Regions from separate parts of the Bradyrhizobium sp. SBR1B genome, predicted to be linked through region 3. Evidence: predicted binding sites of a transcription regulator. Region 3 holds the regulator's gene; each other region holds the start of a gene.
What was found. Region 3 encodes LexA, which represses DNA repair genes until DNA is damaged. Its sites were predicted from a motif close to TGTTCNNNNTGTGTTCNG; they were not measured.

Region 1 (7,672 bases), on a different contig from region 3:
TGCCGACATTGAGCACGCGCGCGCCGCGGCTGACGATGCTTTCGAGCTCCTCGATCGTGTAGAAATTGAGCCGGACCGGAATGCCGAAACGATCGCGCAAGGGATTGGTGAGCAGGCCGGCACGCGTGGTGGCGCCGACGAGGGTGAATTTCGACAGCTCGATCTTCACCGAGCGCGCCGCCGGGCCCTCGCCGATGATGAGGTCGAGCTGAAAGTCCTCCATCGCGGGATAGAGCACCTCTTCCACCGCCGGGCTAAGACGATGGATCTCGTCGATGAAGAGTACGTCGCGCTCTTCGAGATTGGTGAGGAGAGCTGCGAGATCGCCGGCCTTGGCGATCACGGGACCCGATGTCGCGCGAAAGCCGACGCCCAATTCCTTGGCCACGATCTGCGCCAGCGTGGTCTTGCCGAGGCCGGGGGGACCTACGAACAGCACGTGATCCAGCGCCTCGCCGCGCTTGCGCGCCGCCTCGATGAAGATCGAGAGGTTCTTGCGCGCCTGCTGCTGGCCGACGAAATCGGACAGCGACTGCGGGCGCAGCGCGGTGTCGCCGACATCGTCGCTGCGGCGCTCGGGCGAGACCATGCGGGAGGCCTTGGGATCGCTCACTTGGCGAACTCCCCGTAGGGTGGGCAAAGGCACTCTTCGCGCCGTGCCCACGATATCTCTCCGATCGCCCTAAGAGTGGTGGGCACGCTGCGCTTTGCCCACCCTACGAGACTGACCATTGCCGCGCTCACTTCGCCAGTTCCTTCAGGCCGAGGCGAATGAGCTGCGCCGTCTCGGCGTTCTCACCCGCACTGCGCGAGGCCGACGCAATCGCGGCGGCGGCCTGCGGCTGGCCGTAGCCGAGATTGACCAGCGCGGAGATCGCATCGGCGACGGGCCGCGGCGCGCGCTGGTCGTCGACCGCACCGGCAAGATGCACGACGGCCGGATCGACATTGGCGAAAGCCGGCGCCTTGTCCTTCAACTCGGTGACGATGCGTTCGGCGACCTTGGGACCAACGCCGGGCGTGCGCGCCACCGCGGCCTTGTCGCGGAGCGCAATGGCATTGGCGAGATCGGCCGGCGCCAGCGTGCCGAGCACGGCGAGCGCGACCTTGGCGCCGACGCCCTGCACGGTCTGGAGCAGGCGAAACCATTCGCGCTCCTGGTCGGTGCGGAAGCCGAACAGTTTGATCTGGTCCTCGCGGACATAGGTCTCGATCGACAGCACGGCAGCTTCGCCCGGCTTGGGCAGATGCTGCAACGTGCGCGTCGAGCAATGCACCTGATAGCCGACGCCGCCGACGTCAAGAATCACGAAATCCTCGCCGTAGGAATCGATCAGGCCCTTGAGTTTGCCGATCATAACCCCGCCACCTTCAGCCGCAGCGCGGTGCTCTGGCGGTGATGGGCGTGGGTGATGGCGATGGCGAGCGCGTCGGCGGCGTCGGCGGACGGCGGCTCGGCCTTGGGCAGCAATATCTTCAGCATCATCGCGATCTGTTGCTTGTCGGCATGGCCGGCGCCGACCACGGTTTTCTTGACCTGGTTCGGCGCGTATTCGGCGACCGAGATGCCGAACATTGCGGGCGCCAGCATGGCGACGCCTCGGGCCTGGCCGAGCTTCAGTGTCGCAACGCCGTCCTTGTTGACGAAGGTCTGCTCGACCGCGGCTTCCATCGGCTGATGGTTCGAGAGCACGGCCGCGAGCCCTTCATGGATCGCGAGCAGCCGGCGCGCCAGCGGCAAATCGTCCGGCGGTTCCACCGAACCGCAGGCGACGTAGATCAGGCGATTGCCCTCAGCCTCGATCACGCCCCAGCCGGTGCGGCGCAGGCCGGGGTCGATGCCGATGATGCGAACGGGGCCACGAATCGGGAGCGCAGTCATGGGCCAGTGATAGCGGCTGGCTGCCGTGGGGGAAACAGAAACAGAACGGAAGTAACAGGGGAAGTGGGGGCGTTAGTGAGCCGCACCGCCCACCACAGACTCCGGGCGTCATACCCCGCGAAGGCGGGGTATCCAGTACGCCGCGGCTTCTCCGTATTCCCATTGCTGTCTCTGGAATACTGGGTCGCCCGGTCAAGCCGGACGACGACAGCGGAGGGTGAGGTGAGGCTCTACCCGCCCATCTTCGCCACCAGCGCGTCCGACACCTCGAAATTGGCGTAGACGTGCTGGACATCGTCGTGCTCGTTGAGCAGGTCCATCAGCTTGAGCAGCTTCTCGCCGGTCTCGTCGTCGACCGCGACCGTGTTTTGCGGCTTCCAGATCAGCGCGGCCCTGCGCGGCTCGCCGAACTTGGCTTCCAGCGCCTTGGCGACGTCGCGATAGCCTTCGGTCGAGGCGTAGATCTCGTGACCGGCTTCGCCGGAGACGACGTCGTCGGCGCCGGCCTCGATCGCGGCATCGAGCACGGCGTCGTCGGAGGCGACGCTGCGGTCGTATTCGATGATTCCGGTGCGATCGAACATGAAGGACACCGAGCCGGTTTCGCCGAGATTGCCGCCCGATTTGGTGAAGAAGGAGCGGATGTCGGAGGCGGCGCGGTTACGGTTGTCGGTCAGCGCCTCGACGATGACGGCAACGCCGCCGGGGCCATAACCCTCGTAGCGGATCTCGTCATAGTTCTCGCCGTCGCTGCCGAGTGCCTTCTTGATGGCGCGCTCGATATTGTCCTTCGGCATGTTCTCCTGCCGCGCGGCGATTACGGCGGCGCGGAGGCGGGGGTTCATGTTGGGGTCGGGCGTGCCCAGCTTGGCCGCGACGGTGATTTCCCGCGCCAGCTTGCCGAACAGCTTCGACTTCTGGGCATCCTGCCGCCCCTTGCGGTGCATGATGTTCTTGAATTGGGAATGTCCGGCCATGCGTGGTCTCTCGGGGATCTCTTGGAATCGTACGCCAATGAGGGTGGGAAACGCGGCCTTATAGGCCGCCAACCCACCGGAATGAAAGGGTCTCGGATACTTTAAGGTAACACCGTACAGGCCCCTGCCCAGAGGTGAGGCATCGTTAACCCTGACTTCATTCCAGCCTGCGAAAATAACCTCCGAGCGTCCCCCGACAAGAGAGACCTGATGGCATTCGGACTATTTCGGAAGCGTCTGCCGGATATGGCCGCGCCCGTGGCAGCCGCAGAGGCCGCACCGCCGGTGGCCCAGTCCGAGCCCGCCCCGGCCGAAGGTGATTCGGCGCGGGAAATCCTGGAATTGCTGGAACTCGAGCTCGGCGCGATGATCCGCCAGCTCGAGCGCGCCGCCAATTCGGTGGCGGGCGGCGCCGAAGCGACCGCATCGACGCTTGCCGCCATCCGCGACCGCACCGACGCCCTGACCGGCCGGACCAATGCCGCGCAATCGACCGCCTCCACCTTCGCCCATGCCGCGGACAAGTTCACCCAGTCCGCGCTAGGGATCGGGGCGCAGGTTCGCGAGGCCGGCAAGCTCGCCGACGAGGCCAGCGCCGCGGCGCAGGAAGCCCGTGCCAATGTCGATCGCCTGCGCGAATCCTCCGCCGCCATCGGCAATGTCGTCAACCTGATCGCACAGATCGCGCGGCAGACGACGCTGCTCGCGCTCAACTCGACGATCGAGGCCGCACGCGCGGGCGCTGCGGGAAAAGGCTTTGCGGTCGTCGCAACCGAGGTCAAGGCCCTCGCGGTGCAGACGCAAGGGGCGACGGAAGAGATTACGAAGAAGATCGACGCGCTGCAGCGCGACGCCGCCGGCTCCGCCGATGCCGTGCACCGCATTTCGCAGGCGATCGAGGCGATCCGCCCGGTCTTCGAGACCGTCAACGGCGCGGTCGCCGAACAGAACGCCACGACCAGCGAAGTCTCCGGCAACGCCGCCAGCGCCTCGGAGTTCATCGTCTCGGTCGGCGAGAGCGCAGCCGAGATCGATGCCGCGACCAAGGCGGCCGAGAGCCATGGCGAGAACGTCGCCAGTGCCGGCAAGGCCGTCACCACCTTCGCACAGAAGCTGAAATCGCGCTGCGCCGTGCTGCTCCGCCAGAGCGAGCATGACGACCGCCGCAAGACCGAACGGCTGCCCTGCCATCTGAAGCTCGAAACCGCGCGCGGCGTGATGCCGGTCTATGAAATCTCGATGGAGGGCGTGCTGATCGGTGGCGCGGATGCGGGCCGGCTTGCACCGCAAGCGATGATCGAAGGCACCCTCGAAGCCGTCGGCGCCTGCCGCCTGCGCGTGATCGAGCAATCCAAGGCCGGGGCCCGCGCGCAATTCGTCGGTCCCAATGCCGAGCTCAGCGAAAAGATCGAGGACAGGCTCTGGGCGATCCACGAAGAGAACACGGAGTTCGTCACCCGCGCCATGGAAGCGGGCAACGCGCTGACCAAGATCTTCGAGCAGGCCCTTGCCCGCGGCGAAGTGGGGATCGACGATCTCTTCGACACCGACTACGCCGAAATCGCCGGAACCAATCCGCAGCAATACCGCACGAAATATCTCGACTGGGCCGACCGCGCGCTGCCGCCGTTCCAGGAGGTCTTTCTGGCCAAGGACCAGCGCATGGCGTTCTGCGCCATGGTCGACCGCAACGGCTTCCTGCCGGTGCACAACAAGATCTATTCGCACCCGCAGCGACCGGGCGACGTCGCCTGGAACACAGCCAATAGTCGCAACCGCAGGATATTCAACGATCCGGCGGGGTTGGCGGCCGCACGCAACCTGCGCTCGTACCTGGTGCAGAGCTATGCGCGCGACATGGGCAACGGGAATACGGTGATGATGCGCGAGATCGACGTTCCGATCCGCGTGCAGGGCCGGCACTGGGGTGGATTCCGCACGGCCTACAAGCTCTAGAGCCTGGCCCGAAAAAATGTCCCGCAGTCTTTCGAGCGGAATCGAGAAACAGGGCGCGAATTGCGCCTGAGTGCACGCTCAGGCAAGACGCCGGCCGCGAATCATCCTTTTAAACTGAATTGGAATGGGAATGCCGCCGTGAGCCGGGTTGCGGCTCTGACTGGAGGACTCATCGAATATGTCCGTCGTACAACTTGCAGTCATGGACACCGGCTCCAATCGCACGCTGGCCGAGCGGCTGATCGATCAGCTTGCCGATCGCATTGGCGGCCTCGGCGTGGAACTCGCCGATATCGCCGGCAACGTCCAGGAAGTCGCAAACCGCGTCGCCAACCAGTCGGAACGGTTCCACCATCTTCAGAAGACCGCCGAGACGATGGTCTCGGCCAACCACGATATCGCCAACGCCTCGCAGGCCGTGCAAACCACCACGTCCGCGGCGGTCGGTGAGATCGCGCAATCACGCAGCGCCGTCGACACCGCGGTCAGCCACATCTCCGAGCTCGTCGCAGCGGTGGAGCGCATCGAGGCGCGCCTCAGTGCCGTCGGCTCGGCGCTGGCGCAGGTCGCGAAAGTCTCCGGCTCGATCGAGGCGATCGCGAAGCAGACCAATCTGCTGGCGCTGAACGCAACCATCGAAGCCGCCCGCGCCGGCAACGCCGGCCGCGGCTTTGCGGTGGTCGCAAGCGAGGTGAAGAACCTCGCGGAAGCCACCCGCCAGGCCACGCACCAGATCTCCGACACCGTGCGCGATCTCGACGGCCAGATCGAAGGCCTGATCGGCGAGAGCAGCGACGCTTCGCAGCGCGCGAAGACCGCAGGCGAAGGCGCCCAGCAGATCTCCGGCATCATCTCGCGGGTCCAGCAGGGCTTCGCCTCCGTGGAGGCGGAGATCGGCAGCGTCACGCGCGCGGCGACCTCCAATCTCGGACATTGCGACACCGTCATCAGCGAGCTGAACGAACTCGCCAAGGGCGTCGACCTCTCCTCGCGCGATCTCAAGAGCGCCGACCAGCGCGTGACCAAGCTGCTCGACACCTCCGAAGGCCTGATCGCGCTGATCGCCGACAGCGGCGTGGAAACATCCGACGCACCGCTGATCCGGGTCGTCGTCGAGACCGCGAAGCGGATCTCGACCGAATTCGAGGCCGCGATCGATCGCGGCGACATCACGCTCGACCAGCTCATGGACGAGACGTATCGCGAAATTCCCGGCACCGATCCAAAGCAGTACCTCACCAACTACGTCGACTTCACCGACCGCCTGCTGCCGGCGATCCAGGATCCGATCCAGAAATCCGATCCCCGCATCGTGTTCTGCGTCGCCTGGGCCAAGGGCGGCTATCTGCCGACCCACAACCCCAACTACCGCCTGCCGCAGGGCAAGGACTCGGTCTGGAACAACGCCAATTGCCGCAACCGCCGCCTGTTCACCGATCGCGCAGTGAAGAAGGTCGCGGCGAACACCAAGCCGTTCCTGCTCCAGACCTATCGCCGTGACATGGGCGGCGGACAGTTCGTGCTGATGAAGGACCTGTCCTCGCCGATCGTGATCCGCGGCAAGCACTGGGGCGCCTTCCGGATGGGTTTCCGGCAGAGCTGACGCGCGTCGCGACGGCGTTCCGGGGCTCCCCAAAACAAAAAACTCGAAAACAACCCCATGCACAGTAGCCGGGGCGTGCGAAATCAATGGCTTACAGTCGGCTGAAATTGAGCTGGCTGGTTGCCATGGAAAAGGTGCGCTCCCTCTCCCGCTTGCGGGGGAGGGCTGGGGTTGGGGGTGTCTCCACAACGAACACTCCCAATGTGGAGAAAGCCCTCCCCCGGCGCTTCGCGCCGACCTCTCCCGCAAGCGGGAGAGGTTAAGCGAGCCCGCGGCTCGACCGATTCAACAAACAGTCATTCTGCTCCACACGCCTGATGACGCCGACGCTCCGTCGGGCAAAACAGGAGAATAATGTCGTCATCGCGCAACTCTCCGGCCGCCAGCCGTTGCGATTGATCCCGTGCGCGCCGCCGCACGGCTCTCCCAATCACCCGACTTTCCCAATCGCACGACTTTCGTCATCGCATGATTTTGCGCATCCGCACGACAATCTGCGGCGATCGACGATCGCGCGCGCCGAAAATGCGTCAAAACATGACGATTATCATATCAATTAGCCCAAAACGCTGGCAGCGAGCGCCGCACAAATTCGTGAACGTCATGGGCTGACGCGTCAGCAGCGCAAATATGCATTGCCGGAGATTGCGACGCTTCATCGTTTCGTATCGGTATGATTATTGTCGCGCGCGAATTCGCTGACTAGATCGCCGCAAGCGATCGAGCGAGCAAGGGGATGCATATGGCAACTGTTCTCACCATCAACGGCGAAACGAAATCGTTCGATGCGCCGCCTGAAATGCCGCTGCTGTGGGTGCTGCGCGACATCCTCGGAATGACCGGCACCAAGTTCGGCTGCGGCATCGCGCAATGCGGCGCCTGCACGGTGCATGTCGACGGCAAGGCGGTGCGCTCCTGCGTCCTGCCGGTCAGCGCGGTCGAGAACCGCGCCATCACCACGATCGAACATGTCGGCAGCACGCCTGCGGGCGCGAAGGTGCAGAAGGCCTGGCTCGACCTCGAAGTGATCCAGTGCGGCTATTGCCAGTCCGGCCAGATCATGTCGGCCGCCGCATTGCTGGCAGCTACGCCCAATCCTGACGATTCCGATATCGACGCCGCGATGGCCGGCAACATCTGCCGCTGCGGCACCTATGTCCGCATCCGCGAGGCCGTCAAGCAGGCCGCCAACGGCCGCCAGTCCTGAGGTTCGCCATGAATGCACATGACAGCGTCTCCCGCCGCGCGCTGCTG
Region 2 (7,672 bases), 110 kb from region 3:
AAAATAATCCGGAAATCTGAGCTGTGTCGCGATTGCGGCTAGAAGCGCCGTTTTGTGTGCGATGTTCCGGGGGACGTTGGCGCGTACGGTCACGTCAGGAGATGCGCCATCATCTCCAAATTCGAAACCGTACGGCATTGCGTCGTCCTACTCCGCCGCCTCGCTCGTGCTCCGCCGCTTCGGCTTCCCGGCCTTCTTCAGCACCGGCGCCAAAAATTTGCCCGTATAGCTCCGCGGCGCTTTTGCGATGTCTTCCGGGGGGCCCCAGGCGACGATCTCGCCGCCGCCGTCGCCGCCTTCGGGGCCGAGGTCGATGACCCAGTCGGCGGTCTTGATGACTTCGAGATTGTGCTCGATGACGACCACCGTGTTGCCCTGCGCGACCAGCTCGTGCAGCACCTCAAGCAGCTTCTTGACGTCGTGGAAGTGCAGGCCGGTGGTGGGCTCGTCCAGGATGTAGAGCGTGCGGCCGGTGGCGCGCTTCGACAGCTCCTTTGCCAGCTTGACGCGCTGGGCTTCGCCGCCGGACAGGGTCGTCGCCTGCTGGCCCACGTGGATGTAGTCGAGGCCGACGCGGTGCAGGGTCTGGAACGTCTCGCGCACGCGCGGGACCGCCTTGAAGAACTCGGCGGCTTCCTCGACGGTCATGTCGAGCACGTCGGCGATGCTCTTGCCCTTGAACAGGACCTCCAGCGTCTCGCGGTTGTAGCGCTTGCCCTTGCAGACGTCGCAGGTGACGTAGACGTCGGGCAGGAAGTGCATCTCGATCTTGATGACGCCGTCGCCCTGGCAGGCCTCGCAGCGGCCGCCCTTGACGTTGAAGGAGAAGCGGCCGGGCTCGTAGCCGCGCGCCTTGGACTCGGGCAGGCCGGCGAACCATTCGCGGATCGGCGTGAAGGCACCGGTGTAGGTCGCCGGATTCGAGCGCGGGGTGCGGCCGATCGGCGACTGGTCGATGTCGATGATCTTGTCGATGTGCTCGAGGCCCTCGATGCGGTCATGCGGGGCGGCGCCCTCGCTGGCATTGTTCAGCTTGCGGGCGATGGACTTGTAGAGCGTGTCGATCAGCAGCGTCGACTTGCCGCCGCCGGACACGCCGGTGACGGCGGTGAACAGGCCGAGCGGGATTTCGGCGGTGACGTTCTTGAGATTGTTGCCGCGCGCGTTGACCACCTTGATGGTGCGACGATGGTTCGGCGGGCGCCGCTCCGGCACCTCGACCTCGAGCTCGCCGGTCAGGTACTTGCCGGTCAGCGATTTCGGGTTGCGCATGATCTCGGCGGGCGTGCCTTCGGCAATGATGTTGCCGCCATGCATGCCGGCGCCGGGGCCGATGTCGAGGACGTGGTCGGCGAGCAGAATGGCGTCCTCGTCATGCTCGACCACGATCACGGTGTTGCCGAGGTCGCGCAGTCGCTTGAGGGTGTCGAGCAGGCGCGCGTTGTCGCGCTGGTGCAAGCCGATCGAGGGCTCGTCCAGCACGTAGAGCACGCCCGTCAGGCCCGAGCCGATCTGCGAGGCCAGGCGGATGCGCTGGCTCTCGCCGCCGGACAGCGTGCCGGAGGAGCGGGACAAGGTGAGATAGTTGAGGCCGACGTCGAGCAGGAAGGTGAGACGTTCGCGGATCTCCTTGAGAATGCGGCCGGCGATCTCGTTCTGCTGCGCGTTCAGCGCCTCCGGCACGGTCTCGAACCATGCGCCGGCGCCCTTCACGGACAGCTCGGAGATCTCGCCGATATGCTTGCCGCCGATCTTGACGCAGAGCGCCTCGGGCTTGAGCCGAAAGCCCTTGCAGCCCTCGCAGGGCACGTCGTGGAAATACTTCGCCAGCTCCTCACGCGCCCACTCGCTCTCGGTCTCGCGGTAGCGGCGGTTGATGTTGGTGATGACGCCTTCGAACGGCTTCTTGGTGTCGTAGGAGCGCACCCCGTCCTCGTAGGAGAACTTGATCTCGTCCTCGCCGGAGCCGTGGAGGATGGCGTTCTGCGTCTTCTTGGCCAGGTCCTTCCACTTGGTGGTCAGCGTGAACTTGTAGTGCTTGCCGAGCGCGGTCAGCGTCTGCACGTAATAGGGCGACGACGACTTGGCCCAGGGCGCGATCGCGCCCTTGCCGATCGCGAGCTCCTTGTCGGGGATGACGAGGTCTTCGTCGACATGCTGCTCGACGCCGAGGCCGCCGCAGGCCGGACACGCGCCGTAGGGATTGTTGAATGAGAACAGGCGCGGCTCGACCTCGGGAATGGTGAAGCCGGAGACCGGGCAGGCGAACTTTTCCGAGAACAGGATGCGCTCGGGGCCGCTCTTGTCGTGGATCTTCGCCGTCTTCTTTTTCTCTTCCGCGGGCGCGGCCGCGGGTGCGTCGGCGAACTCGACGACGGCAAGGCCTTCGGCGAGCTTCAGCGCGGTCTCAAAGCTCTCTGCGAGGCGCTGGCCGATGTCGGCGCGCACCACGATGCGGTCGACCACGACGTCGATGTCGTGCGGGAATTTCTTGTCGAGAACAGGCGCTTCGGCGAGCTCATGGAAAGTGCCGTCGATCTTGACGCGCTGAAAGCCCTTCTTGAGCCATTCGGCGAGCTCCTTGCGGTACTCGCCCTTGCGGCCGCGCACGACGGGCGCGAGCAGATAGAGGCGGGTGCCCTCGGGCAGCGCCAGCACGCGGTCGACCATCTGCGAGACGGTCTGGCTCTCGATCGGCAGGCCGGTCGCCGGCGAATAGGGCACGCCGACGCGCGCCCAGAGCAGGCGCATGTAGTCATAGATCTCGGTCACGGTGCCGACGGTGGAGCGCGGGTTCTTCGACGTCGTCTTCTGCTCGATCGAGATCGCCGGCGACAGGCCGTCGATCTGGTCGACGTCAGGCTTCTGCATCATCTCGAGGAACTGGCGCGCATAGGCCGACAGCGATTCGACGTAGCGGCGCTGGCCCTCGGCGTAGATGGTGTCGAAGGCGAGCGAGGATTTGCCGGAGCCGGAGAGGCCGGTGAACACCACCAGCTTGTCGCGGGGAATCTCGACGTCGATGTTCTTGAGGTTGTGCTCGCGCGCGCCACGGATCGTAATTGCGCGCAGGCTGGAGCCCGCGTTCTGTTGTTGGCGCTTCGCCTTGATCACTTCATCCATCCGAGTTGCCCTCAAGGAATCCCATGGGTGCGCGACCGCGCCAATAAAAAAGGCGCGCTCGCCCGGAACCGGGATCGGCGCCGATGGGGTTGTCAGCGAACGTAGGAAGAACGGAGACGGATTTCCAGTGGGACTTGCGAATCGTCAACGGAATGTTGGCGCGCTGGCGGCATCTGGCAGCAGGAGCTTTTCGGAACTGCGCGGCAAGGTGCCGCGAAAACAAAAAGGCCGGCGCAAGGCCGGCCTTTCGTGACGATGGGACGTCGGTAGCGATCAGGACTTCAGATCAATACCGGGCGACCACGGGGCCGCCGAAGGTGTAGTTGAGGCGGACTGTGCCCATGTCGACGTCCTGCTTGATCCGGTCGATGCGGTCGTTGACGCCGAGGATCGTGAACGAGTTGTTGCGCTTGCCCATGAACAGGTGGTCGTATTCGATCGCAACAGACCAGTTCGGTGCGAAGCCGAATTCGATGCCGGTGCCGACCGCGCCACCCCAGCGGGTCTCGCTCGCGCTGTCGAGGACGACGCCACCCAGCAGACCGTTATATTTGGCGTGCGTGACGGCCGCGCCACCCTTCACGTACCAGAGCACGTTGTTCCAGGCATAGCCGACCTGGCCGGTGAACAGGCCAATTGCGTCGATCTTGGTCTGGTTGACCAGCGGGCCAAGCACCAAGCTCGTATTCGAGCCCTTCAGGTTGGCCCAGTCGCCCTGAGCTTCGAGGCCGAACACCCAGTTGGCCGACTGCCAGCGATAGCCGACCTGGCCGCCGACGACGCCGCCGGTCGCATTGTGACAGCCTTCAGCCGTGTCCGGACCGGCAATGCCGAAGATATTGTTGACGTCCCAGCAGTTGCGGCTCGAGGCGCCGCCGCCGTTGATACCGATGTAGAAACCGCTCCAATTGTACATCGCGATCGGCGCGACCGGAGCCTTGGTGTAGGGGCGGGCCGCCAAATCGGCCGCCGAGGCGGGTGCCAACGCGCTAAGTGCGAACAAGCTGGCCGAAGCCAGCAAAAGCTTCTTCATATCCATTCCCCAGTTCCGTTTCTCTTTCTGACCTTCCGAAAAGCGGAAGAGCCAGCGGACCTATGACCCGATTAATGTCATTGCTTTACACCATTAAAGCCAAAGGTTGTGTCACCCGGGGGCCACATCTCTGCGAAAACGCGAGCGGGCCGGTTGGCGCGCAAAAAACAAAAAGGCCGGCGCGAGGCCGGCCTTTCGCAACGCGAGGCGTTGAAGTGTAGCTTAGTACTTGGCGACCACGGGGGCGCCGAAGTGATAGTTCACGCCGACCTGCACGGTGTGGAAGTTGAGCGTGCCGGTGGTGACCGGAGCGCCGAGACCGGAGAAGTAGGTCTCGCCGCCGAGGCTGCGATAGAGGTACTCGCCCTTGACCGACCACTGCGGAGCGAAGAACGCCTCGACGCCGGCGCCGACGGTCCAGCCCGAGTGGAACTTGCTGTCGGAGACGGTCACGCCGAGCGCGCTGACGCTGACCTTGTTGTCGATCCAGGCGTAACCACCGGTGCCGTAGAACAGCACGTTGTTGACGGCCCAGCCGATGCGGCCGCGGACGGTGCCGAGCGCGTCGGTCTTGGACGACACGGTGATGCCGAGAGCAGTCGCCGAGGCGCTGACGTCAGCCCAGGAACCATCGGCCTCGATGCCGAACACGACGTTGCCGGCCTGCCAGTTGTAGCCGGCGGTGCCGCCGACGAAGCCACCCTTCATCTTCGGGTCGCCGGAAGCGTTTTCCCAGGCGCCGCCACCGACGATACCGAGATAGAAGCCGGTCCAGTTGTAGACGGCAGCCGCCGGAGCGATCGGAGCCTTGGTGTAGGGGCGGGCTGCGAGGTCGGCCGCCGAAGCGGGCGCAGCGAGAGCGAACAAACAGGCCGAAGCCAACAAAACCTTCTTCATTTTCAACTAATCCCAGTCCCAGTTTCTGTTGTTGCCTTCCTGACCGGAAGGGCAGCGGACTCAACGGCCCAACTAATGCCGTGCTTACACCACTAAAGCCGCAAGTTGTGTCTCCGAAAAGCCACAGCAGTCGAAAAGGTGATGGTTACTGACTTATTGCTTCCGTTTCACGTCGCGCCAAACGAAAAAGGCCGGCGCGAGGCCGGCCTTAGACGTCAATGATGTCAGAGGGATATCAGTACCGCGCGACGCCCTGCGCACCCCAGTTGAAGTGATAGTTCACGCCTGCCTTGACCGTGTGGACGGTATCGGTCCACTCGGACCGGTTGGTCACGACGGGGCTGTACTGAATCGTGCTCTTGCCGAAGTCGATATAGTTGTATTCGACCTTGGCCGACCAGTTCGGAGCGAACATGTATTCCGCGCCGGCGCCGACGGTCCAACCCCAGCGGGTGTTGTTCTGGATGAAGACGTTTCCGGGGACGCCATCGTAGCGATGCTGAATGTCGCCGACCGCAGCGCCGCCGCTGACGAAGAAGAGAGCGGGGCCGGTCGAGTAGCCGAGACGGCCCTTGATGTCGCCGAAGCCGCGGATTCTCGTGAAATAGGTGTCGCCGAGGCCGGCATTGATCTCGGCCGAACGACCGTTGATGTCAGCCCAATGATAGTCGCCCTCGATGCCGAACACCCAGTTGGCCGCCTGCCAGTTGTAGCCGACCACGCCACCGACAAAGCCGCCGGTGGTGTCGTAGTTCTGACTTCCCGCAAAGAGCGCCGTATTCGGACCGCCAAAGAAGGTTTCGTCGCTGCGGCCCCAGGCACCGCCGCCCTGCACACCGAGGTAGAAGCCGGTCCAGGTATAGATCGGAGCGGGGGGCGCGACCGGCGCCTTTGTATAGGGACGCGCTGCGAGATCCGCAGCACCGGCCGGAGCCGAGAGGGTCAGCGCAACCGCGCCGGCGAAGCCAAACAAAATCTTCTTCACTGTAATCTCCCCAGTCGTGTCCGCCTCTCTGAGTTCCCCAAGGCGGACGATCAGGCGCGAGGCCCATTGCATCAATTCCAGGCACGACGATAGCTCGATTCTGCGGCAGAGTCCGTGCCCGGAGTGCAACAGTTGGATGTAATCGACCTACCTCTAACTTAATGAATGTTAAGTAGTTTTTGGCGTTCACGGGAACCCGATTTGGTTCCATCCCGATTGCCATCGCAGCGCCATCTGGATGCCATCGCGTCTCCACATTGGCGGCGATTTCTGGAGGAACAAATCTGGAACAGATCGCCGGTCGGTGCTATATGTGGGGATAACCTCGGGGGTGATGGGCTGATCAGCCCCTGCAAGCGTATAGGGTCGCCTTAACAGGGCGCAGAGGAACGCGGGCAGCGCGCTCGGCCTTAGGAAATTCAGTGGCATTCGGAGTGGAGAGCGGCGATGGCGGGAAGCGTCAACAAGGTCATTCTGGTTGGAAATCTCGGCAAGGATCCTGAAATCCGCCGCACCCAGGACGGGCGGCCGATCGCGAATCTGAGCATCGCCACCTCCGAGACCTGGCGCGACAAGAACAGCGGCGAGCGCAAGGAAAAGACCGAGTGGCATCGCGTCGTGATCTTCAATGAAGGGCTCTGCAAGGTCGCCGAGCAATACCTGAAGAAGGGCGCGAAGGTTTACATCGAGGGCGCGCTCCAGACCCGCAAATGGACCGACCAGAGCGGCGTCGAGAAGTACTCGACCGAGGTCGTGCTCCAGGGCTTCAATTCGACGCTCACGATGCTCGATGGCCGTGGCGGCGGCGGAGGAGGCGGCAGCTTCGGCGACGAGCCGGGCGGCGATTTCGGCTCCTCCGGTCCAGTCAGCAGCGCGCCGCGCCGTCCCGTCGCCGCCGGCGGCGGTGGCCGCAACAGCGACATGGACGACGACATCCCGTTCTGAGAACGGACCGGACGATCAGGGGGCGCTGCCGGCTGAGCGGCGCCTTCTCATTTCGTGTCAGCAAACCTTACTAATCGGCAGGAAGGGCTCGGGTTTTCCGGGCCCGCTTCATGTTTGGGTTGAACTCGGATTGCCCAGCGCAATCGCGTCGAAGGGCGCGTTGACGCGCGATCGACAGGGGTCCCAGAGGCGATTTCGGAAGGCCTGTTCCCGGTCCCTCCGAGACGCTCCCCTTAAGGCCGTAAGTTATTGGAAAAATAAGCGGAAAAAGCGCTTCCCTGAAGCCTGCGAGGGTGGTTATCAGGGTCTCGATGCGCTATATGATTCCCAGATAAAACCTCACCGGATTTCCCCTTGGCTGACGACGACGACAAGCCCGGCGACCAGCCGGGGCAACCCTCGGATATTCGCCCCGTCTCCATCTTCGAGGAGATGAAGAAGTCCTATCTCGACTACGCCATGAGCGTGATCGTGGCGCGGGCGCTGCCTGATGCCCGGGACGGTCTGAAGCCGGTGCACCGCCGCATCCTGTTCTCGATGAACGAGCAGGGGCACACGCCCGACAAGAAGTACGTCAAATCCGCCCGCGTGGTCGGTGACGTCATCGGTAAGTATCACCCGCACGGCGACCAGTCGATTTACGACGCCATGGTCCGCATGGCGCAGGACTTCTCGATGCGCGTGCCGTT
Region 3 (7,672 bases):
CATTTTTGTACGGAGTTCCGGGAACGGAATGGCCCCTTACGGACTCTTGAGTCCGTTGGGACTTCTACACCGGACTTATGCACGTGCTGGGCAAAACCTATCTCACCAAGCAAGCCTCTCTCCTGCTTGAATTCGCAAGAACCACCTCGGATTCTGACCTTTCCGCCAAGCTGATCAGCAAGGCCGCCGACCTGAAATCCCAGGCCGATCCGCTGCCCGACAAGGATCAAGGGCCGAAGGCTCCCGACGTCGCGCTGGACGCCGGGCCGGACCGGCCGAGCGGGAGTTGAGCGATGCTGGCTGTGGCGCTCGTCATTCTCGTCCTCGCCATGGCCACCCTCCTGCCGATCGGTCTCGTTCTCTGGATCATGCCACGCCAAGCCTGAGCCTGCCTTCCATTCTGGGCCGGAAGCGGCAGGATAAATCCTGCCCGCTCCGCCATTTTGCCTCTGCCCCCGCGCTCGGCTAGAAGACTGTCGGAACATTTCATCCGAACGTGCCGAGCAGGAGTTTCGCCCGTGGCCTTGATGCCGGTTTCCGACGCCCTTGCTGCGGTGCTGGCGGGTGCAGAGCCGCTGCCCCCAGAGATGGTTTCACTCGACGAAGCCTACCATCGCGTGCTCGCGCAGGACGTCGCTGCGCGGCGCACCCAGCCGCCCCAGGCGATGTCGGCGATGGACGGCTATGCCGTGCGTGCAGCCGACGCGGCAACAATCGATTCCAGGCTGACCATGATCGGTGAGGTCGCAGCGGGCCGTCCGTTCACGGGAAAGGTCGGCGCCGGCGAAGCCGTGCGAATCTTCACCGGCGGCGTCGTTCCGGACGGCGCGGATGCGGTCGTGATCCAGGAGGACACGATCGCCGAAGGCAAGCACATAACGATCAAGGAAGCCGCGATCGTGGGTCGGCACATCCGCCCCGCCGGCGTCGATTTCCGCGAGGGCGACGTTCTCCTGCGCAAGGGAACCCGTCTGACGGAGCGCGATCTCGCCCTCGCCGCCGGAATGAACCACCCGCAGCTCGCCGTTTGCCGCCGTCCGAAGGTCGCGATTCTCGCCACCGGCGACGAACTGGTGATGCCGGGCTCAACGCCCGGGCACGGCCAGATCGTCTATTCCAACGGCTATGCCCTGCACGCGCTCGCCCGCAGCGAAGGCGCCGAGACCATCGACCTCGGTGTCGCCGCCGATACGCTGGAGGCCACCACCGCCGGCGTCCGCCGCGCGCGCGAAAGCGGCGCCGACATCCTGGTCACGACCGGAGGCGCATCGGTCGGCGACCACGATCTGGTCCAGCAGGCGCTCAAGGACGAAGGCATCGCGATGGCGTTCTGGAAGATCGCGATGCGGCCCGGCAAGCCGATGATGCACGGACGGTTAGGGGCAATGGGCGTCATCGGCCTGCCCGGCAATCCCGTGTCGTCCTACGTCTGCGCCTTCCTGTTCATGTTGCCGCTGATTCGCGCGCTGTCAGGCCGTTCGGTGATTCATCATCATCGCGAGCGCGTCGTGCTGGGCCGCGATCTCGGCGCCAACGACCAGCGCGAGGATTATCTGCGCGCGCGCCTGGAAATGCGCGACGACGGCACGCTCGTTGCCCTTCCCGTCAGCCATCAGGACTCCTCTCTGCTTGCGAATCTTGCTGCAGCACAGGTACTTCTCGTGCGCGCACCGTTTGCGCCGAAGGCCGAGGCCGACAGCCCCTGCGAGGTGCTGCGGCTCCCCGTCTGAACTGCGCCGCCACACGCATTCCGTGAGTTTCGTTCTGTTCACGGTAAATTAAGCAGTTGCGGAACACATATCGAACATATAGTGTCCGTTCATGATTTGTTTCGAGATGTAGCGGCTTATCGCTGAACTCATCGTCTCGGAATCGAACGACATCAACCGGGGGACTTTGTTCGAGATGTTAACGCGCAAACAATACGAGCTTCTGCGGTTCATCAGCGAGCGCTTGAAGGAAAGCGGCGTGCCGCCGTCCTTCGACGAGATGAAGGATGCGCTCGACCTACGCTCGAAGTCAGGTATCCACCGCCTGATCACCGCGCTCGAGGAGCGCGGCTTCATCCGCCGCCTGCCCAACCGCGCCCGGGCCATCGAAGTGATCAAGCTGCCGGAGCTCCAGGCTGCCGCCGGCAACCGACGCGGCTTCACGCCAAGCGTCATCGAGGGCAATCTCGGCAAGCTACGCGCGAGCTCCAGCCCGTCCGCGGACGAGGGCGAGCGACCCGTTGCGGTGCCCGTGATGGGCCGCATCGCGGCCGGTACTCCGATCGAGGCTTTGCAGACCCGCAGCCACACGATCAGCGTGCCGCCCGACATGCTCGGCTCCGGCGAGCATTACGCGCTCGAAGTGCGCGGTGATTCCATGGTCGAGGCCGGCATCCTCGACGGCGACATGGCGCTGATCCAGCGCAACGAGAGCGCCGATACCGGCGACATCGTGGTGGCACTGATCGACGACGAGGAAGCCACGCTCAAGCGCTTCCGCCGCCGCGGCGCCTCGATCGCGCTGGAGCCCGCCAATGCCGCTTATGAGGTGCGCATCCTGCCGCCGAACCGCGTGAAGATTCAGGGCAAGCTGATCGGGCTTTACCGCAAGTACTGATACCGGAAGTACTCGATACCGAAGTCTTTAGCGCCTCGCGCGCGCCTTCGATCGGCCTCGCCGATCAGAGATTGGAGCGGATAACGGTCCGCTCCGGCTGGATAGTCTTTCTGGTATCGCACAGATTGTCCGGCCCCTCCTCCTTGCGCGACATCCTCGGCAGGCCGCGCGACGCAACATCGCTTCGCGGCCTTTCGAGTTCGAGGGGGACGGCCCAAATGCGCAGCTCGTTTGAGTGCAACCGCAGCAACGCTGATCGCAACATCAGCATCGCAAGCCGTTGCTGCGCAAGCGCATCACTCCGCCGGTCGTTGACAGGCGCGGTTGTCGAGACGCGGCTGCCAAATGCACGGAAGCCGACTTTGTTCCTAACAAATTCGGAAAAGATGGAAAAGATAATGTGATCGGGGCTCGCGGATCCCAGCCGCAGATTTGCCTACAACCGAGCAGACCGTCACGTGCTTCCACTCTGGTAGGGGCCTGCGCCTCCGAAAGAGGTGCGGGTCGCTATCTCTGCATTGAGGAGCACCCGATGTGTGACTACAGCCTGCATGCCGTCGCGACGCGCCCCGCAGAAGTCGGCGAGACGATCGTTACGACAACATTCCGCGGCACCTCGACGCGCGGCTTCGCCTCCGAAGCCGATCTCTCCGTCGCGGTCTGCCTGCTGCCGGGGACGGAGCTCGCCTTCGCCGACGACGTCCGTTACGACAACCGCTGGATCTGGACGCGCACCGTCAACTCCCGCGTCGGCAAGTTCGGCAAGATCGATCCGCACATTCCCGATCGCCATCATGACGCGATCGAATTCCCGGACGGCAAATCCGTGCTGGTGACGCAACTGGTCGAAGGCCAGCGCGCAACCGTGCTGCAACTGCCGGTGACCCAGCCGATCGGCGAGCGCGAGCACAAGCCGCAGATCATCGCCGACAGTCGCCCGACGGTCACACGACTGCCGATCGGCTGACGCCCTCCGCCCGATAGGCCGAGGGCAAGGATTGAAATGCCGTCGCCGGCCGAGGCCGGCGAGCCCGGTGGGTTTTTGTTTCATGAAATTCGATCGGCGAGCGCCGCCGCCTCGCCTCGTCGCCGCACGAAGTTTGAGCCGTGCTGCCTGAATTTTGAACGTCCGCTCCGCAGCCAAATGACCGATGCTGTCGTGGTTTGAGGCGGCGGACACGCTCGATGAAAACCTTCATTCGCGTCGTTGAACTCTGGGTGCCTGACCGGACGCGCATGCGGCTGGAATTCGGCGGCGGCCTCTACGATGAAGGGCTGTCCGCGTTCAAGGCCGTCAGCGAAGAGCTGCACTTCGGATATGACGAGGGGCTTCCAGGCAAGGCCTGGGCCTGCGGCCATCCCGTCATCCTCACGAAATTCGCCAACTCCTATTTCAAGCGAACCGATCAGGCCGTCGCGGCCGGCCTCACCTGCGGCGTGGCGGTGCCGCTGTTTGCAGGCGAATTCCTGCAAGCCGTGATGGTGCTGTTCTGCGGCGACGACGAGGCGCATGTCGGCGCGATCGAGCTCTGGCACAACGATCCTGATCTCTCCCACGAGATGGGCCTCGTCGACGGCTATTACGGCGCGGCGGACATGTTCGAATTCAACTCCCGCCACACCAGGTTTCCTCGCGGCTTCGGCCTGCTCGGACGCACCTGGAAGGCGGGCCTGCCGCTGATCATCAAGGACCTGCACGACGCCAAGAGCTTCCTGCGCTGGGAGGACGCCGCCAAGGTCGGGATCAATCTGGGGGTCGGCGTACCCTACCGAACCGGCACCGACCAGACCTGGGTTTTGACATTCGTCTCGGCGCAGGCAACGCCGATTGCGCGACGCTTCGAGATCTGGGTCCCGAACGAGGCCCGTTCGGCACTGGTCTTTCGCGCCGGCGATTGCAGCGCGCAGACCGACCTTGCCGCACGCTATGCGGACAAATCCATCGCCCGAGGCGAAGGCAGCATCGGCGGCGCCTGGGCCACCGGCATGCCCGCGCTCAACGACGATCTCACCCATGACGGCTCGATCGCCGGGTCCGAGGCCTGCGCAGCCGGGCTGAACCGGATGGTGGCCCTGCCAGTCATCGGCAACGCAAGGCTCGAGGCCGTGCTGGCCTGGTATCTGTAATCGATCGCGTCAATCGTCGGCCTGCAAGTCGGTCTCCGATGGCGTTGCGTCGCGGCTGCGGGGAGCCGCCTTCGGCACAAGGCTGCCGTCGAAATCACCTTCGCCGACACCAGCCGGTGACCACGGGCGGTTCGTGCCGCTCGCCCTCACCGCCTGAACCGAAAAGCCGTCGCCGCGCTGCGTCAATGCCAGCGCGCCCTGGCGAGCGAGGCGCTGCCGATCCACCACCATCGCGGCACAATCCGGCGGCGCGGGCCGCGACGTCACCACCAGCGCGGCGCGGCTGCAATCCTCCGCCAACGCGTCGATGCGCGAGGCCAGCGCGACCAGCCGTCCGTCGGCGAGCGGTGTCACGCAGCCGGACTCGTCGCACGATATGCCGCTCGCCAGCGCGCTACTGCCGGCATCGCGCGGATCGGCGTCGGCAGACAACCACTCCTTCAGCAGGAAATTGTCCTTGCCTGCCCTGATCAGATGCAAACGCCCGTCCGCGCCCCGCACCGCGACGCTCGCGCCGTCCCCGGCGATCAGGATATCGGGCTGCCGCACCGAAAGCCCCCAGCCGATGGAAACCAGCAGCACCACGGCACCGCCCCAGCGCAGGGGCGTGCGCAACAGGCCCATCACGATGACCCCCAGGCTCGCTGCGATCAGCGGCGCGATGCCGAAGGCCGGGATGCGGCCGACCGCGCCCGGCAGTGCCGCCACCCAGCGCGAGACCGCGACCATCCAGTCGATCCCGATCCCCATCAGCCACCAGAACACGCCGTCGAGCCCGAACGGCGCTGCGAGCAGGCCCAACAGCCCCGCCGGCATTACCAGCGCAGAGACCACCGGCATCGCGCCGAGGTTGGCGAGCACGCCGTAGGGCGTGACGCGGTGGAAGTGGAAGGCGGCGTAGGGCGTGGTCGCAAGCCCTGCGATCAGCGAGGCCAGGAACAGCATCGCGATCTCGCGGCCGCCCCACAGCGCGATCCGCGCTGTCGCCGAATGATCGGGGGACGCAAACAGGTTCGGCATGCCGATCTGCACCAGCGCAACAAGTCCGAGCGTCGCGGCGAACGACATCTGAAAACTCGGATGCACCAGCGCCTCCGGTGCGACTGCGAGCACGATCAGTGCCGCCACTGCGAGCGTGCGGAAGGTGATGGCGCGGCGATCGACCATCACTGCGATCAGCACCACCGCCGTCATGAAGAACGATCTCTGCGTCGCGACCTCCGCGCCCGACAGCAGCAGATAAAACGCAGCCGCGACCAGCGCTGCGGCCGCCGACCATTTCTTGATGGCAAAGCCGGCCGCAAGTCCCGGGATCAAGGCCAGCAATGCGCGCACCGCGAAGAAGACCACGCCGGCGACGACCGCCATGTGATAGCCGGAGATCGAGAGCACGTGCCCGAGCCCCGAGATGAACATCGCGTCGTTGACCGGCGTGGAAATCGCATCGCGCCGCCCGGTGAGTAGCGCTGTCGCGATCGCGCGGTTATCGCCCTCGAGCGTGGCCCGGATGCGCGCATCGATCGTATCGCGCAGGCCTTGCATGAAGGCGGCATAGCGCAGCCGCAGGCCACCGGCATCGGGCGGGATTGAAGCCGTGATCGCGCCCATCACGAAGCCGGAAGCGCCGATGCCCTGAAAGAACATGTCGCGCGAGAAATCGTAGCTGCCGGGGCGCACCGGCGAGAGCGGCGGCATCAGCCGCGCCTTGAGCTGCACGAAGCTACCGACCTCGGGCGCAGTGCCCTTGCGCACCGACAGGCGGACCCGTTCCAGCTTGACCTCGCTGCGCTGCGCCTCCATCGCGGTGACGCGCAGCACGAAACGATCGGTGCGCTCGCGGATATCGCGGGCCTCGACGAAACCCGACAGCGACACCGAATAGAGCGGCTTGGCCAGCACGGGATGGGCGATGCGCGCCGTCTTCCAGGTCGCCACGGCAAAGCCGGAAGCGACCGCCGCAATCATGATCGCAGGCGCAAAGAGCCGGCTCCGCCGCAACAGGATCGCGCCAAACGTGAGCGCGATCGCCGTCGCGGCAACGACCCACAGCACTGGCTCATGATCGGCGGCAAAATAAAGGGCGATACCGCCGCCAAAGGCGACCGGCACCCACGGCAACAGTCGCCCCGCGCCGGCCTCGGCGCGGGCCCATTCACGCAGCGTCTCGACGATTGCCGGCCAGGCTCCAAAGCCCGCGGGGGCAAAGCCGCCAGCCGGTGCAGCACGGCCGACCGGCCACGTCCCGGCAACTCCCTGGGAGCGTATTGGCCGGCCCGGCTCCGCCATATCCCTGCACCTAACGCGACGCGACTGGCACAGAGGCTACCGGAACGTGCGACCGCGCGAATAGCGGTACAGATCGGGAACGCAAGAAGGCGCCCCTACTTTTCCTCTTCCATGGTCACGGCGACCGACGCCTTGGCAGAGAGCCGCACCTTGTTACCCTCGACATCGGCAACGAGACCCTTGTCGATGAAATGATGATGGCCCTTGTGGCTACCCTCACCGCTGTCCTTCTTGGTCAACTTGATGCGATTGCCTTCGACGCGATCGACCGTGCCGACGTGGACGCCGTCGGCGCCGATGACTTCCATATGCTCTGCGATGTTCTGCATGGTGGGTTCCTTTTCCGGCTCCCTCACAACGCCTGAGACGCCTTTCCGTTCGCTGATTACCAGACGTCGCGGACAATTCGAGTCCTTGCGATCTCTGTCGCAAAAACGCCCCGTGTCAGATCGATTGAGCCGAAAGTCTCATAAGTTGGCAGCCCGTGGTGGGATTACACTACGGTTCCCCGCCTCCCTGACAGACGGGCAGGCAGTGGTGGCTCGCGGCTCTAAGACCGCCGGAGCTCTTCTCAGGTGGCGCCAAACGCGCCTGAGGTCAGACGTTGCCGACGCAACTCTTTGAATTGGCGCCTGCAACGCCGCGCATCACG

Region 1: a site for LexA is predicted at 1,913-1,930, ahead of ruvC (crossover junction endodeoxyribonuclease RuvC). Genes of this name have one in related genera too.
Region 2: a site for LexA is predicted at 6,313-6,330, ahead of GGD61_RS12360 (single-stranded DNA-binding protein). Genes of this name have one in related genera too.

The regions. Positions count from the first base shown of each region.
Region 1 is NZ_JACIHC010000014.1:182,164-189,835, forward strand. Features, by position in the region: gene ruvB (Holliday junction branch migration DNA helicase RuvB) at 1-589, opposite strand, end outside; gene ruvA (Holliday junction branch migration protein RuvA) at 741-1,358, opposite strand; gene ruvC (crossover junction endodeoxyribonuclease RuvC) at 1,355-1,882, opposite strand; gene GGD61_RS29065 (YebC/PmpR family DNA-binding transcriptional regulator) at 2,113-2,859, opposite strand; gene GGD61_RS29070 (methyl-accepting chemotaxis protein) at 3,070-4,815, shown strand; gene GGD61_RS29075 (methyl-accepting chemotaxis protein) at 4,994-6,418, shown strand; gene GGD61_RS29080 (hypothetical protein) at 6,736-6,978, shown strand; gene GGD61_RS29085 ((2Fe-2S)-binding protein) at 7,161-7,625, shown strand; gene GGD61_RS29090 (xanthine dehydrogenase family protein molybdopterin-binding subunit) at 7,634-7,672, shown strand, end outside.
Region 2 is NZ_JACIHC010000004.1:126,742-134,413, forward strand. Features, by position in the region: gene GGD61_RS12335 (barstar family protein) at 1-138, opposite strand, end outside; gene uvrA (excinuclease ABC subunit UvrA) at 148-3,123, opposite strand; gene GGD61_RS12345 (outer membrane protein) at 3,410-4,156, opposite strand; gene GGD61_RS12350 (outer membrane protein) at 4,379-5,053, opposite strand; gene GGD61_RS12355 (outer membrane protein) at 5,289-6,038, opposite strand; gene GGD61_RS12360 (single-stranded DNA-binding protein) at 6,486-6,983, shown strand; gene gyrA (DNA gyrase subunit A) at 7,338-7,672, shown strand, end outside.
Region 3 is NZ_JACIHC010000004.1:13,746-21,417, reverse strand. Features, by position in the region: gene GGD61_RS11820 (hypothetical protein) at 84-290, shown strand; gene glp (gephyrin-like molybdotransferase Glp) at 519-1,730, shown strand; gene lexA (transcriptional repressor LexA) at 1,906-2,607, shown strand; gene GGD61_RS11805 (hypothetical protein) at 3,140-3,574, shown strand; gene GGD61_RS11800 (GAF domain-containing protein) at 3,793-4,734, shown strand; gene GGD61_RS11795 (ComEC/Rec2 family competence protein) at 4,744-7,020, opposite strand; gene GGD61_RS11790 (DUF2171 domain-containing protein) at 7,116-7,349, opposite strand.